One region of the Clostridium sp. 29_15 genome, then DNA from elsewhere that is predicted to be linked to it. Evidence: riboswitches for the same ligand, from Rfam matches in the RefSeq annotation. Region 1 holds a riboswitch; each other region holds the start of a gene.
What was found. Region 1 has a riboswitch for lysine ahead of BHW04_RS11305 (aspartate-semialdehyde dehydrogenase). Riboswitches for the same ligand answer to the same signal wherever they lie in the genome.
Positions count from the first base shown of each region.

Region 2: linked by a shared signal. The riboswitch ahead of BHW04_RS05620 (Na+/H+ antiporter NhaC family protein) and the one ahead of BHW04_RS11305 (aspartate-semialdehyde dehydrogenase) in region 1 are both predicted to bind lysine.
Region 3: linked by a shared signal. The riboswitch ahead of lysA (diaminopimelate decarboxylase) and the one ahead of BHW04_RS11305 (aspartate-semialdehyde dehydrogenase) in region 1 are both predicted to bind lysine.
Region 4: linked by a shared signal. The riboswitch ahead of BHW04_RS05000 (YfcC family protein) and the one ahead of BHW04_RS11305 (aspartate-semialdehyde dehydrogenase) in region 1 are both predicted to bind lysine.

Region 1 covers NZ_MNRT01000042.1:105,489-109,713, reverse strand. Annotated here, with positions in the region: gene dapB (4-hydroxy-tetrahydrodipicolinate reductase) at 1-535, opposite strand, end outside; gene dapA (4-hydroxy-tetrahydrodipicolinate synthase) at 550-1,428, opposite strand; gene BHW04_RS11305 (aspartate-semialdehyde dehydrogenase) at 1,450-2,433, opposite strand; lysine riboswitch at 2,558-2,727, opposite strand; gene BHW04_RS11300 (small, acid-soluble spore protein, alpha/beta type) at 2,895-3,146, shown strand; gene BHW04_RS11295 (class I SAM-dependent DNA methyltransferase) at 3,271-4,008, shown strand; gene hslO (Hsp33 family molecular chaperone HslO) at 4,036-4,225, shown strand, end outside.
Region 2 covers NZ_MNRT01000026.1:21,945-26,169, forward strand. Annotated here, with positions in the region: gene BHW04_RS05615 (FUSC family protein) at 107-604, shown strand; gene BHW04_RS05620 (Na+/H+ antiporter NhaC family protein) at 729-2,441, opposite strand; lysine riboswitch at 2,667-2,842, opposite strand; gene BHW04_RS05625 (aminopeptidase P family protein) at 2,910-4,166, opposite strand.
Region 3 covers NZ_MNRT01000024.1:30,402-34,626, reverse strand. Annotated here, with positions in the region: gene BHW04_RS04980 (DUF3006 domain-containing protein) at 1-131, opposite strand, end outside; gene lysA (diaminopimelate decarboxylase) at 356-1,645, opposite strand; lysine riboswitch at 1,779-1,951, opposite strand; gene BHW04_RS04970 (enzyme with TIM-barrel fold) at 2,123-2,797, opposite strand; gene sfsA (DNA/RNA nuclease SfsA) at 2,906-3,598, opposite strand.
Region 4 covers NZ_MNRT01000024.1:38,227-42,451, forward strand. Annotated here, with positions in the region: gene BHW04_RS04995 (HelD family protein) at 1-1,181, shown strand, start outside; lysine riboswitch at 1,341-1,516, shown strand; gene BHW04_RS05000 (YfcC family protein) at 1,719-3,161, shown strand; gene BHW04_RS05005 (M20 family metallopeptidase) at 3,297-4,225, shown strand, end outside.

The DNA of each region.
Region 1 (4,225 bases):
TCTTTTCTCCATTTCTTCCATGAACATAGTAGGTATCATCAGAAATAGATTCCTTGATGGTGTCAGCCAGTAGTAGAGCAGTTCCACTTGGTGAGTCCACTTTTTGGTTATGGTGTTTTTCAATTATTTCTATATCATAATTTTGATATAGTAGAGGTGAAATTTTCCTTAGTAAAGAATTTATTAAATTAATACCTAATGACATATTGGCAGATTTAAAAATTGGAAGAGTTTTACTAGAATCTTCAATTAACTTTAAATCTTCATCAGTGTAACCAGTGGAACATAATACTAAAGGCTTTTTTGTACTAGTTGTTAAAGCTAGTAAGTCTTTTAAAGCATCAGCTCTAGAAAAATCAAGAAGAACATCGTAATGAATATTTACGTCTTCAGTATTTTTAAAAATTTTAAACTCAGATTCTTTAGGAAATTTATCAATTCCAGCAACTATTTTTAAAGATGGAAATTCGCTTATAACATTTTGTATTACATTTCCCATTTTTCCGGAACATCCACTTAATAAAATTTTAACCATTTAAAAACTCCATTCTATATTAAGCCGTAATTTTTTAAAGTACTGCATAATATTGTTTTATTTTTTTCGTCCATTTCATAAAGAGGCAATCTTAATTCTCCAACTTCTTTTCCCATCAAGTTAAGAGCAGTTTTTACTGGTATAGGATTTGTCTCCATAAATAAATCATTTGTTAGTTTGAGATATTTTAACTGCAAAGCTAAAGATTTGTTAATATCACCAGTTAAATATGACATTACCATTTCATGAACAGCTTTAGGAACTATATTTGCTAGTACAGATATAACTCCAATACCACCTAGTGCTAGAATTGCAGTAACTTGATCATCATTACCAGAATAAATATCTAATTTATCACCACATAAAGCTTTTATCTTTGCAATTTGGCTTATATTGCCACTGGCTTCTTTTACAGCTGTCATATTGGAAAGTTCAGATAATTCTAGTAAAGCTTCAGGTGTGATATTCATATTCGTTCTTGAAGGAACATTATAAAGGATTATTGGTGTGTTTACAGCATTGTTAATAGCTTCAAAGTGTTTAAATAATCCTTTTTTATTTGTTTTATTATAATAAGGAGTTATAACAAGAAGTCCATCTACACCAACAGATTCTGCAAACTTACTCATTTCAATTGAAGCAGCTGTATTATTTGAACCAGTTCCTGCAATTACAGGTATTCGTCTATTTACAGTATTTATAACAAATTGGATAGCATCTTTTCTTTCAGATTCACTCATTGTTGTAGCTTCACCGGTAGTACCACAAACTATTATTGCATCAGTACCTTCAGCAATCTGCCATTCAATTAGTTCTTTAAACTTAGGAAAGTCTATTCCATTTTCATTGAAAGGTGTTATTATAGCAACACCAGAACCTTTAAAAACTGTCATATTAACCTCCGTATAAAATAATTATTTAATTATTTCTTCTGCAATTTGTATTGCATTAAGAGCAGCACCTTTTCTTATGTTATCCCCTACAACCCATATATTTAATCCGTTATCAATGCTGAAATCTCGTCTTATTCTTCCAACATAAATTTCATCTTTTCCTGAAACTTGAAGTTGTGTAGGGTATTTAAGTTCTTTAGTATCATCATATACCACTATGCCTTTAGTTGATTCTAAAAGTTTAACTACATCGTCAAGTTCATATGGTTTTTCTAATTCTATATTTATGCTTTCGGCATGACAGTTTAGTACTGGAACTCTTACGGCAGTAGCTGTAATCCTTATGGAATCATCATGAAGAATCTTTTTAGTTTCGTTAATCATCTTTATTTCTTCTTTTGTATATCCATTATCTAAAAATACATCAATATGAGGAAGACAATTTTCTGCAATAGGGTAAGGGAATTTTTTAGGTTCTACTCCTTTTAATCCATCTTTTAAATCAGCAATACCTTGCATACCTGCACCAGATACCGCTTGATAAGTTGAATAAACGACTCTTTTAATACCGTAGGCATCTTTTAATGCTTTTAAAGGTAGCATAGCTTGAATAGTAGAACAATTTGGATTGGCAATTATACCATTGTTCCATTTAATGTCTTCCGGATTTACTTCAGGAACTACTAAAGGAACATCTTTAGCCATTCTCCATGCACTGGAATTATCAATTACTGTTGCACCATACCTTACAAAGATTGGTGCAAATTTTAAACTTGCATCTCTGCCAGCTGAAAATAATGCCAAATCTATTTTTTTATCTTTTATATTTTCTTCAGAAGTTTCATTTACTATATATTCTTTATCTCTGAACTTTAGATATTTTCCAGCTGAACGTTTTGAAGCAAAAAGATATAACTCATTTATTGGAAAATTTCTTTGTTCAAGAATTTCTAAAAATTTTCTTCCAACATTACCTGTTGCACCAACAACTGCTACATTATACATGTAAATTCCCCCTTAAATTTAAACGCTTATTAGCGTATTAATAATAAAAAATTAGAAGCTTTGAGCAAAATCACTCAAAGCTTCTAATTTTTTTATATTTTATATAAATATTTATTAGATTTCTTTAAATGATAGCTCTCCACAAAAATGTGACAGGAATACATATATTATATGAACCCCCAGTAAATAGCTGTAAAGCATAGGCTATTTACTTCGGCGATAAATCCTTTCCCATTAAATCATTGTGCTTAGCTCTTTAATAGTACTGATAAGTATCGCGCCTCTATCTTGCAATTATTTATTAGATTAGTTTGATTATATATGTTATTTATAAACAATGCAAGATTAAAATTGAAATAAATATATATAATACAATATATGTATAAAAATGTAATTTAATCTTTGAATATTTTATATTTTTATGGAGAAAATACATATATTACTTTGTAGGGGGAATAGTTATGAGCAAGACACCGCTAAAAAAAATTATAAAATCTAAAATTAAAACTAATAAAGAGCTTACAGCACAAGAACTTTTAAGAGAAAAAATCAAATATGAAATTGCTGACGAATTAGGATTAAAAGAAAAAGTTGATCAATATGGATGGGGAGGACTCACAGCTGAAGAAACAGGAAGAATAGGAGGTATTATGACCCGTAGAAAAAAAGAACTAAAAATTCCAACTAATGATGAGATACTAGGAAGAAAATAATGGATTGACTAATTAGTGGAATACATATATTATAATTCTTAGAAATTATAGATTAATGTAGAAGAAATATTTCTTCTACATTAATTTTTAAGTAGCTGTAAAATTTATAGCAAGGGGGAATAGTATGGCTTATGGAGAATTTGCTAAAATTTATGATGATTTAATCAATGAAGATATTAATTATGACAATATGATTAGCAGAATAATTGAAATATGCAATGAATATAATATTGAATACAAAGATTATCTTGATGTTGCTTGTGGTACTGGAAATGTTACTGTAAGACTAGCAAAGTATTTTAAAGATGTATATGCCGTAGATTTATCTGAAGATATGCTGAGAGAAGCTTTTAATAAATTTAAGGAAAATAGAATTAAAGGTAGGATAATTTGTCAAGATATGACTGAAATGCAGCTAAATAGGAAGTTCGATTTAATTACATCAGTTTTAGATTCTACAAATTATATTACTGACGAAGATGATTTGAAAAAATATTTCAGTTCTGTTAAAGAGCATTTAAAAGATGACGGGATTTTTATTTTTGATGTTAATTCATATTATAAGTTATCAGAAATATTAGGTAACAATATTTATACATATAGTGAAGAAGATGTTTTCTACATATGGGAAAATGTTTTTGAAGATGATATGGTTTCAATGTTTCTTACCTTCTTTGTAAAGCAAGGAGAACTTTATGAAAGATTTGAAGAGGAGCATTTTGAAAGAGCATATAGGGAAGAAGAGCTTGAAAGTGCTCTATCAAATTGTGGATTAGAGATAATAAATAAGTTTGATGGATATAGTAATAATAAGGTTCAAGCAAGTAGTGAAAGAATAGTATATGTAGTTAAAAAAATATAACTATATTAAATTTAGGAGGAAGTATAGATGGAAGATAAGATTATTAATGCGGTAGCTATGGATGGAACTGTTAGAATAATAGCAGGAACAACTACAAATTTAGTAGAAAAAGTAAGAGAAATTCATGAATGTACACCAGTAGCAGCTGCAGCACTTGGAAGAATGATTACTGCAGGAGCATTATTAGGTACTACTTTAAAATCTGATAAAGAAATTA
Region 2 (4,225 bases), on a different contig from region 1:
AATTTTATGATATTATAAAATAAAAAAACTGTCAAATTTTATATACTTATACCTCTATATTTTTGTTTTTTATTTGTTATAATAATAACATGAAAGGATGTATACAATGAATTATTTTAAATTACCTAAAGTAGGCCTTAGAACTTTCAAATCAGGACTTGCTGTTTTTCTATGTCTACTTTTAATTCCTAATGAACCATTTTTCTCTTGCCTTACAGCAGTTATTTGTTTAGGTGATACTGTTACAAATTCTGTTCGCACAGGCATAAATCGTGGCGTTGGAACTATAATTGGGGCATTTTCTGGATTATTATTCTTATTAATATTTAGATTTTTAGAAAATCATATTTCAAATACATATATCTCTAAATTGATAATCTATATGTTAATTGGTCTTGGTATAATTATTATGATATCACTATGTAATAAAATTAAAAGACCTGGTGCAATTAATATCACATGCATAGCATTCCTTGGAGTAACTACTGCTCATGCTTACTCTGATCCAATATATTATGCATTAAATAGATCTTTTGAAACAATTCTTGGAATAATAATCTCTATATTGGTAAATACACTTATTAATCCACCACCACATAAATAATTAAACAGTGCATATCAAAATATTTAATTTAAAAAGATTTCCAACAGAATTGCCCCTAATAATTCTGTTAGAAATCTTTTTTATTTGCTCCTATATTTAATGCCCTATTTTTTATTATGCTTGCTTACTCTTCTTCTACTTTCTTACCAAATATCATTACTCCTATAAACAATGCTACACAAGACATTGGTAATACTATATATATTGGAAGTCCAAATCCTGCTGGAATATATCCAAATAGTATAGTTATTGCAGCTACAAATAATGCATACCACATTTGTGTCTTAACATGATCTATATGACTACATCCAGCTCCCATTGACGAAAGTATTGTTGTATCTGATATTGGAGAACAGTGATCCCCAAATATCGCTCCTGTTAATACAGCACTTGTACTTACAATTACAAATGACATTTCTGGATTAATTTTATATGCTAATGGAATTGCCAATGGCATAAGTATGCTCATTGTTCCATATGCTGAACCTGTTGAGAAAGATATTATTGCTCCAAGAATAAATATTAAACTTGGTAATAAAAATGCAGGTATAGCACCATTCAATGCTTCTACTAAATATTCAGCAGCTCCTAATTCTTTTATTACAGATCCTAATGACCAGGCTAATATAAGAATTACTGCTGTTATTATAAGGCCCTTCATTCCATCAATCCATACTTCTATAGCTTCACTTATAGTAAATATCTTCTTCCATACTGCCATAACTATTGCAACTACAGTAGAAAATATTGCAGATTGTAATAATGCAATTGATGCATCTGATGCTGCAAAAACTTCTAATATTGCTTTAAATGATAATGGTGAATTTGTTACTATCGCTTTAATAGCTATATCATCACCAGCCATTATTGATGAATATCCACTATAGTAAAAAGCAACTATAGCTGAAATAATTAATGCACCTATTGGTACAATTGCATTCCAAATACTTAGTTTTACACCTTCTTTTGGTTCTAATTCATCCATGTGAGAAGAAGTTACTGCAATTTCTTCATTAGTTAAATCTTTTAACTTTCTTGCTGATATTTCAGCTTTTCTCATTGGACCAAATTCCCTTAAAGTTATTATTGTAATCACAATAAATGCAAGTATTAATATGTTATAGAATCTATAAGGTATTGTTTGAAGGAATACTCCAAATCCACTAGCTTCAACACCTATTGATTCAAATCCTTCTGAAATTAAGCTTACTTCTAAACCAATCCAAGTTGATATTATGGCAAGACCAGCTATTGGTGCTGCTGTTGCATCAATTATAAATGCTAATCTTTCTCTTGATATTTTCATTTTATCTGCCACTGGTCTCATTATTGGACCAACAATTAATGAATTTGCATAATCATCAAAGAATACGCATATTCCTAAAAACCAAGTTATAAGTTGAGCACTTTTTGCAGTTTTTGCTTTCTTTGCTAAAGCTTCAGCAATAGCCTTTGCCCCCCCCATTTTAGCAACTAAATTAATAACTCCTCCAATTACAAGAACTTGCATTACGATTCCTGCATTCCATGGATCAGATAATGAATTTAATGCTCTATTAATAAAATCTAAAAATGCTTGTGTTAAAGCTCCAAATACATTAAATCCTGTTAGATTCAAAATAAATCCACCTGATAAAACTCCAATAAATAATGAAATAACAACATTTTTAGTTATAAATGCTAATAATATTGCAACTATTGGTGGTATTAATGTAAATATTCCAAATTCCTCAGCATTACTTACTGTCAGTTCAAATTCTGATGCAAAAACAAATGTTGTTGATAACATAAATATCATCATAGTTAAACCAAAAATTTTCTTAAAATTTTTTTCCATATTTTTACCCCCTAAAATATTTTGGTTGGTGTAAAGTTTTTTTACACTACTTTTCTTTTAAATTCTAACGTTATTTTTTAATTATTATTAAAAATTAGCCATAGACTATTTTTTCATGCAAAACTTTACACTATCATATTTTAATGAATACACTTAAGAGTAACTATCTTAAACAAAAAAAAGCCTTGAGTTAACACTCAAGGCTTATAATAATCATAAAATTCCTCAAATGATAGCTCACCACAAATGTAATTTGTGACAGTGATACATATATTTTATGCATCCCCAGCTATACAACCTTAAAGCATCAGTTGTATACTTCGGCAACAATTCCTTTCTTACTAAATCATAGTGCTTACCTCATTAATAATACTAATAATTATTGCGCCTCTACCCTTACGTTATTCATTTTTCAACTTCTATTATACAATTATTTTTTTATTATGCAATAGAATTTTTTAACTTTAATTAATTTATTCTATTTCTTGACATAAAATCTTCTATTTCTTCCACTGTCTTAATCATATCCTTTGTTAGGTTAATAGACCCATCTTCTGTAACAAGAATGTCATCTTCTATTCTTATACCAATTGATTCTTCTGGTATATAAAGACCTGGTTCCACTGTATAAACCATACCAGGTTCAAAAGTAAAGTTTCTATCTATTATTACATCATGAGTATCTAAACCTAAACTATGACCTATACTATGGAAATAATACTTTCTAAAATCTTTTTTATCTTCTAATAAACCTAAACTTACACAAGCCTCTCCTAATAAATCATTTGCCTTAGCATTTAGTTCTGCTGTTGTTATACCTGGTTTAATTGTCTTTATTATTTCTTCGTTAACTTTTAATACCGCATTATAAACTTCCTTTTGTCTTGCTGTGAACTTACCATTTACTGGAAAAGTTCTAGAAATATCAGCATTATAATATTTATATTGTGCACCTAAATCAAAAAGAATTAAGTCTCCATCTTTCATTTCTGCATTATTATCAACATAATGAAGAACTGTAGCATTTTTTCCTGTAGCAGCAATAGTGTTAAAAGCTAAATCCTTAACACCTTTACTTTTACAGTTAAAATCAAAATATGCTTCAAGTTCATATTCCTTCATTCCATCTTGTGCATTTTTCATTAATGTTTCAACGCCAGCTATAGTGATTTTTATGGCTTCTTTAATATTTTCTATTTCCTCATTACTTTTAATAAGTCTTAAGGCTGCTATAGATGCATATATGTTTCTTACGGAAATTTGAGGATATTTACTTACTATTTCCTTAGCAAATATTTGTGAAATACTATTCATTGAATTAAAAGCATCTCTTTCTAAATCTAAATATAAATTGAATTCTTCTTTCATTGAAATTAATCTATGAAAATAATCTTCAAAAGTGCTCTTAAACATAACTTCATCAACGCCAGCAATGTCTAAAGCTTCATTTTCTCTTAAGCTTTTTCCTATCCATTTTTCTAGTTCTAAATCTATATCTTTAATGAATAAAATATTCTTTTCTTTACCATTTATCTTACTCATTAATAAAATATGATCTGGTTCTTGAACACCAGTTAAATAATAAAAATTTCTATTTGGTGTGAATGGATAAGCTTCATCAGCAGTTTTCTTTGGTGCATTACCTGCAAATAAAACTATCACTGAGTTATCCTTAACTTTTTCTAATAGCTTGTGTCTTTTTGCCTTATAGAATTGTCCTTTCATATATTTATCCTCCTCTTTTGAAATTATTTATTTTCATTATAACTAAATAAAAACATAAA
Region 3 (4,225 bases), on a different contig from region 1:
ACTAATATATCTCCTTCACTTACCTCATCCTCAACATTTGTCTTATCTATTATTATTATTTCTGCATTACGATTTTGTAATACTAACGACCTACCTTCTATTCTATCGACTATAAAATGACTTTCCTTCATAACTTAATGTTTTTAGCAAAATTTTGCCAGAACTTCCTCCCTCTCAATCTACTTGAAACATAAGTATATCATATTTCTATTATTTAATCTAATTTTACCATTACATTATACTACAGCAATATGTCAATTTTATTACAATATATAAAACATTCATTAAAAATTTATATATTAAAAGGCGAGAAGAATTTATGATAATTCATCTCACCTTAATTTTTACCATTATTCTATATTTCTAACCCTAGTAAATCTTTATAGTCTTGTCTTTTAGATACTACTTTCTCCTTACCATCACCAACAAATACCACTGCCGGTCTTACATTTTTGTTATAATTACTAAACATTGAGAAGCCATATGCACCAGTGGTAAAGACAGCTAATATATCTCCTCTTTCAGGTTTTTGAATGTATATATCCTTCATTAATATATCACCTGATTCACAGCATTTGCCTGCTATAGTTACTTTTTCATCAGCTGGCTCATTTAATTTATCAACTATAGACATATCATATTTTGCTTCATATAAAGCTGGTCTTATATTATCAGTCATTCCACCATCTACAGAAACATATTTCCTTACATTTTTTATTTCTTTTATAGCTCCAATGGTGTATAAAGTGGTACCTGCATTCCCCACAATAGATCTACCTGGTTCAATGGTAAGTATTGGCTTAACTAATCCTAATCTTTCACAAATTTCATTAACCTTATTCAAGATAGCACTACAATATTCTTCTATACTTCTTGGTTTATCAGTTTCTGTATAATATACACCAAAGCCACCACCTAAATCTAACTCTCTAATTTCATGACCTGTTTCTCTTTTAATTTCATCAATATAATTTAACATAATTTCAGCTGCATCTTCATATGGCTTTATCTCAAATATTTGTGAACCTATATGACAATGAAGTCCTGTTAATCTTAAATTATCTAAAGATAAAGCATGTTTTACCGCTTCCATTATAGTATTTCCCACAGGAGCAAATCCAAATTTTGAATCTATTTGCCCTGTCTGTATATACTGGTGAGTATGAGCTTCAATCCCTGGCGTAAGCCTTAAATAAATATCTTGTATCACTCCATACTTTGCTGCTATTTCATTTATCATTTCCATTTCTTCTAGATTATCAACAATAAATCTACCAACTCTTTTTTCTACTCCTAACTTAATTTCATCTAATGTTTTATTATTTCCATGAAAATATACCTTTTCCATTGGAAAACCTGCCATATAAGCTGTATATAGTTCTCCGCCTGAAACTACATCCAAATTAAGCCCCTCTTCATGAATAAGCCTACACATTTCTAAGGTTAAGAATGCTTTTCCTGCAAAGGCTACCCTATTATCTTCATTACATTTAAAACATTTATAATAATTTCTGCATATATCTCTTAATAGCTGCTCATCCATAACATATAACGGTGATTTATATTTTTTTACTAGATTTGTAGTGCTAACTCCACCTATAAATAGTTCATTTTCCCTTATTTCCATTGTTCCAAATAACTTCATATCCCCAACTCCTAATATCCTCTAATAAATTATAAAAAAACCATCATAGAAATTCTATGATGGTAGTTCACTTTTTTAAGATTATATATGATATATGAAATTTTCTTTTAAAACTTATTTCATAATTTCATTTAAACCCTGTAGCGCTCCACTACTGTGACAGTTATGCATATATTTTATACATACCCAGAAATAAGTCTTTGCGTCCCTTATTCCTTCGGCTATCATACCTTTCAGAAAAAATCCATACCATGCAAAAAAAGCTCCCTTTTCTTACTTATTATAAACAGCACCTCTACCAGGTAATATTTTATTCAATTTAGCTTTATTTTATTCTTAATTTATTTTTTATATAAATTACTATATTACAACTTTTAATAAATGATACCATTATACCAATATTTTGTAAATAAGGATGTTAGGAATGAAATTTAATGTTGAAACTCCTATGGAGTTCTATCCACAATTTTTCATTTTTTATTTATCTCTATATCTGTCCATAAGTGCACTCATTATTTCTCCATTGTATGGTGGTGTATAAGTTATAGCATTTGCTCCTGCTTCTATGGTTGCCCTTATTGTCTCTTCTGTAGGTCCACCTGTTGCTAATACAGGAAAAGCTGGATATTCAGATTTAATCTTTCTTACAATATCTGCCGTATCCTTACCACCAGAAACATTTAATATAGTTGCTCCTGATTCAATTCTAGCCTTTATGTCCTCATCTTTTGACACCACTGTAACTATTATTGGTATATCTATAGTCTCTCTAAGGTTTTCAACTATTTCATTACTTGTTGGGGCATTAACTACAACTCCCATTGCACCTTTAAACTCTGCATCTAATCCAAGATTAACTACTCTCTTACCTTGAGTAATTCCACCTCCAACTCCACAAAATATAGGTACATCTGCAGCCATTACTAACGCTTCTGTTATTAAAGGCTGTGGAGTAAACGGATATACTGCTATTATTGCATCAGCATTAGTATTTCTTATCAAGGCTACATCTGTGGTGAATAAAAATGACTTTAATCTCTTACCAAATATCTTTATTCCAGAGCAATCTCTAATACATGATGGTACTTCAATAACATTACTTCTTAATATACCTTTTATTTCTGGTACATTCTTCTTTCTTTTAATTTCCATAAGCATACTCCTATTATAAATTTATATATTCTTATAAAAAATCTTGACTATAAAAATATTATTACATTTATTATTAAGTAAAAATTATATCATAAAGAAAATAAATTTCTATAGTATTATTTCAACTTCTTGATTAATTTCAATACTTTCTTCTGTAACTAGACAATTATAAGCAAATATATCTACTCCAGCAGCCTTAGCAGCTCTCAAAGCTTCACCAAATTTAGAATCTCTTTCATCATTCGGTGAAAACTTATAAACATTCTCCAACTGAATTAAAAATAATACTCCTGCTCCATATCCCCTTCTTTTAGCTTCAATTAATTCCATTAAATGGCGTGCTCCTCTTTCTGTAGGTGCATCAGGGAATCTAGCATATCCATCTTCTTCTAAAGTCACTCCTTTTATTTCTAAATAATATTCATCACTTTCATCATTTGACAGTTTAAAATCAAATCTACTTTTTTCAAACATTTTTTCTCTTAAAATATTTTTATATCCCTTTAACTTTTCTATTTTTTCTTTTTGAAGAGCCTCTTCCACAACCTTATTAGGAATATGTGAGTCAATACTCACCAATATATCACCTTTTTCAACGGCAATTAAATCATAGGAAGTCTTCCTTGCTGGATTATTTTCTTCTCTTAAATATACTGTACATCCCGGTATTAAAAGCTCCTTGCATCTTCCTGTATTTGGTACATGAACTTTTATTTCTTTTCCATCTAATTTAACATTTGAATAAAATCTATTGGGCCTATTAATAAATTGTGCTTTTACTATTCTTTTCTCATATATCATTTTTTTATCCTCTTTTCTTTTATTCTATATTTTATAATTCATATCTTAACTTTTTTTATACTATTTCAAAAGTTATCCACAGTATATATTTGTTTCAGCTCATTTTCACTTAAATAATTCACATTTTTCACAGTTATCCACAGAATTTATCCACAGGCATGTTAATTTTGTTGATAACTTTGTTATTAACTATTTTTGGGATTTTTTTACTGTATAAATTATTTACTTTTTTATCCAAACCCCATTATATTGTTTAATCTATTTTGCAACACCTAATATATTGTGTCAACTTTTTTTCTTTACACTTATAATCCAATTTAACTTATCCACATTCTGTGGATAAGTTAAATTGTTATTTTTTACTTTTTCATATTATTATATACAACTAATATTGTCACAATTTTTAAAATATAAAAATTTTTCTATAATTTTAAAAACAAAACTTTACATGTAAACATTTTTATGATACTATTTAAAAGTAAATTAAATACTTTAGCGTGTTACTGGTTATGCAGGCAAGGCTTAAATATGTGTGAATTGTAATAATTCCTTTACCTTGGTGGAATTATATAATTTATAGATATTTAAGCCTTTTTTGTTTAACTTTCTTTATGAAAGCTGGCCAGC
Region 4 (4,225 bases), on a different contig from region 1:
ATGAAGAAGTAGTAAAAGAAATCAGGTATAAATCAAGTGAAGAATTCATTAAGTTCCTTGATAAAAAATGTATGGAGTTTGAAAATGAATACTTTAACCTACAAGCACTTAATGCCTTTGATGAAGAAATAGTATCATTAAATGAAGTAGAAGAATTATTTGAAAAACACTATAAATATATGCCTTTATTTAGAAGAAGTCAAAAAGTTAAGAGAGTTCTTATATCAAAATTAAAAGATAAGAGAGATGAAAAGGTAAGAGAAATAAATGCTGAATTTAAAGCTAAGCTTGAAGTAATGTCAGATGATGAAAAGAATATTGAGCAAAATAATTTAGAATTTAAAAGACGTAATGACATCAGAGATGTTGTAAGAGAAGTGATGAATGTAAAAGCAGATCTAGAGAATTGGATAGATAATGAAAGTATAGTTGATATTTATAAGAAGTTTATGAACATAGATATGTTATCATACTTAGATCTTCCAGCAATACTATACTTAATGATTAAGCTTGATGGAAAGAAATCTAAGGCAGAAATCAGACATATAGTTATTGATGAAGCTCAAGATTATAGCATGCTTCAATTCTTAGTGCTGCAAGGATTAACTGGTTGTAGAAGCTATACTATTGTAGGTGATGTTAACCAAAGACTTGTAAAGATTGATGAAGTACCTGCCATGTTAAGATTAGAAGATATTTATGGAAAATTTGTTAAGAGATTTGATTTAAATAAGAGTTACAGGTCAACACAACAAATTATGGAATATGCAAGTAAATTATTAGATGAAAATGCTATAGTTCCATTTGTAAGAAAAGGTAAATATGATGTGGAAGAAATTGAAATTAATGATAAAGAAGATTTAATTGATACTATTCTAGAAACCTTAGAAGAATATGATGATGAAAACTATGAAAATATAGCTGTTATAACAAAAGATAAAAATGAACTTCAAATAATAGCACCAGAACTTAAAAAGTTCACTAAAATAATGGCTTTTGATAAAGCAGATATAATTTATAGAGGGGGAAAAGTTATAGTACCTTCTTATTATGCTAAAGGTCTTGAGTTTGATGGAGTTGTAGTTGTAAATTTTGATGATAACACTGATGATTTAGTAAAATATATTATGGCAACTAGAGCTTTACATCAACTTAAAATTATAAATTATAGGGAAAAATAATTTATACTTAATATAGTTTTATCTATTATAAAAGTAGTATAAATTAAAAAAATATTGATGAAATATAATATAAAAGCACGAAAAATTTATAATTATGCAGAAAATATACTTTACATTTAAGAAAAAAAGTTGTATATTGTTAAGAGAGAATTATATTATGAAGTTGATAGAGGTTGCGATATTTAAGAGTAGATTTACGGAGGTAAGCACAAAGATGTAAATTGAAAGGAAATTTCGCCGAAACATATAGTTGATGCTTTGAAACTGTAGTGTTGGGGTTATGTAAAATATACATAAAACTGTCACAAATTAATTTGTGAAGAGCTATTACTTAACGATTATATTATTGATAATAATACTTTTATTATAATATTTGGTATTTTAGTGATTATATAGTCTTGAGTGAGAAGCTCAAGGCTTTTTTATTATTTTAAAATTAAATGTGAATAGCTATTACTTATTAGTTAAAATTTTTTAAAAAATTATTTTTTTCAAACTATTGTGACAAAATATTATAAATAGGGGGATTTTAAAATAATGCAAAATGTATCAGGTAAAGAAAGACAAGGTTTCTGGAAAAGATTTAATGGTGGAATAAAAGTTCCACATACATTAGTTATTATTTTTTCAATAATAATTTTAATGGCAATAGCAACATATATAGTGCCAGGTGGTACATATGAAAGAGTAGCTACTGAAGTTAATGGACAAATTAGAACTGTAGTTTTAAATGGTTCATTTCAGTATGTTGAAAATGAAGCACAAGGGTTGTTCCAAGTGATGCAAGCACCAGTAGAAGGAATTCAACAATCAGCAGAAATTATAGCATTCTTATTTATAGTTGGGGGTGCATTTAGTTTAATAACTAGAACAAAGGCAATAGACTCAGCTATAGCTAAGGTTGTTAATATTTTTAAGGGAAATGAGTTATTAATAATTCCTATTATATTTACTTTATTTTCTCTTGGAGGAGCAACATTTGGTATGACTGAAGAAGCTATACCATTTATAACAATATTACTTCCGTTAATGCTTGCTTTAGGGTTTGATAGTATATTATCAGTGGGAATAAGTTATTTAGGGTGTATTGTAGGGTTTGCAACAGCTATGCTTAATCCATTTACAGTAGGAATAGCGCAATCTATAGCTGAAATACCTTTATTCTCTGGAGTAGTATATCGTACTATTACATGGGTTATAACTACAACAGTAGCAGTTATATTCTTAATGGTTTATGCAAAAAAAATTAAGAAGAATCCTGAGCTTAGCCCAGTGTATAAATTAGATGAAGAAAAACGTGAAAAATTAAAAGAAAATAAAAATGAAGAAATTAAATTTACATTTGCACATAAAATAATAATTGCTTCAATTGGTGTTTGTTTAGCAGTTATCATATGGGGAGTATTAAAAGAAGGATTTTGGATTCCAGAAATAGCTGCAGTATTCTTAATAACTGGAATATTTGCAGGAATAGTTGGTGGATTAAAAGCTGATGAAATGGCAGAAGCATTTATAGATGGAGCCAAAGATATGATTGGAGCTGCAATGGTAATAGGGTTTGCAAGAGCTATAGTAATAATAGCAGAAAATTCTCAAATCATAGATACAATATTATTTGGTTTATCATCATTTATAGGTAAATTACCATCATTACTAGCTGCATGTGTAATGTTACCAGTTCAAATGTTTATAAACTTCTTCGTTATTTCAGGGTCAGGACAAGCAGCATTAACTATGCCAATATTAGCACCATTAGGTGATTTACTTGAAATATCAAGACAAACAACAGTATTAATATTCCAATTAGGAGATGGTTTCTCAAATGCTATTTTCCCAACATCAGGAGTATTAATGGCATGTTTAGGAATGGCTGGAGTACCATATTCTAAATGGTTTAAGTGGATAATGCCATTACAAATTATATTATTTGCACTAGCTATAATATTTATAACTTGTGCTATGTTGATGGGTTGGGCTTAAGAAGTTAAAAGTTAACGGTTAAGAGTGAAGGGGTAGGAGTTAAGGAATAAATTCAGTAACTTTTATCTTTTCACTTTTAGCTTTTACTTAAATAAATTATTTTACAATTAATTTAAATATGGGAGGAAAGAAGAAATGAAGACTATAATATATAACGAAGGTCAATTAATTAAAGAAAGATTAGCTAAAATTAGTGATTATATATACAATAATCCGGAATTAGGAAATAAAGAATACAAGGCAGTTGAAGCATTAACTACATTTTTAAAAGAGCATAATTTCCAAGTAGAGTGTCCAATAGCAGATATGGATACAGCATTTAAAGCAACTTTTGATAGTGGAAAACCAGGAATGACTATAGGGTATTTATGTGAATATGATGCATTACCTAAAATAGGACACGGATGTGGACATAACATGATAGGTGCTATGTCATCAGGTGCAGGAGTGGCTTTAAGTAAAGTTTTAAATGAAATTGGTGGAAAGATTATAGTATACGGAACACCAGCAGAAGAAACTAATGGAGGAAAAGTTATTTTAGCAGAAGCAGGTGTATTTGATGAATTAGATGCAGCAATGATAGTTCATCCAGATGGAGAAACTAGAGCAAGTGGATCAAGCAGTGCTTTATATCCAATAAGATTTATATATAAAGGTAAAACAGCTCATGCAGCATCTTGTCCAGAGAAAGGAATCAATGCATTAAATAGCGTTATTCAATTATTTAATGGAATAGATGCACTTCGTCAACATGTAACACCAGATGTTAAAATGCATGGAATAATAACAAAAGGTGGAGTTGCAGCTAATATAGTTCCAGATGAAGCAGTTGCTGATTTTTATTTTAGAGCTTCTACTAAGGAAAGAGTAACTGAAGTTATAGAAAAAGTTAAGAAGATTGCAGAAGGTGCAGCTTTAATGACTGGGGCAACTCTTGAAATGGAAAGATATGAATTACCTTATGATGATTTAAAGACTAATGAAAAATTATCAGAGATGTTTAATGAGAACTTAAGAGCATTAGGTATTACAGATATAAATCCAGGTAAAGCTACAGGTGGCTC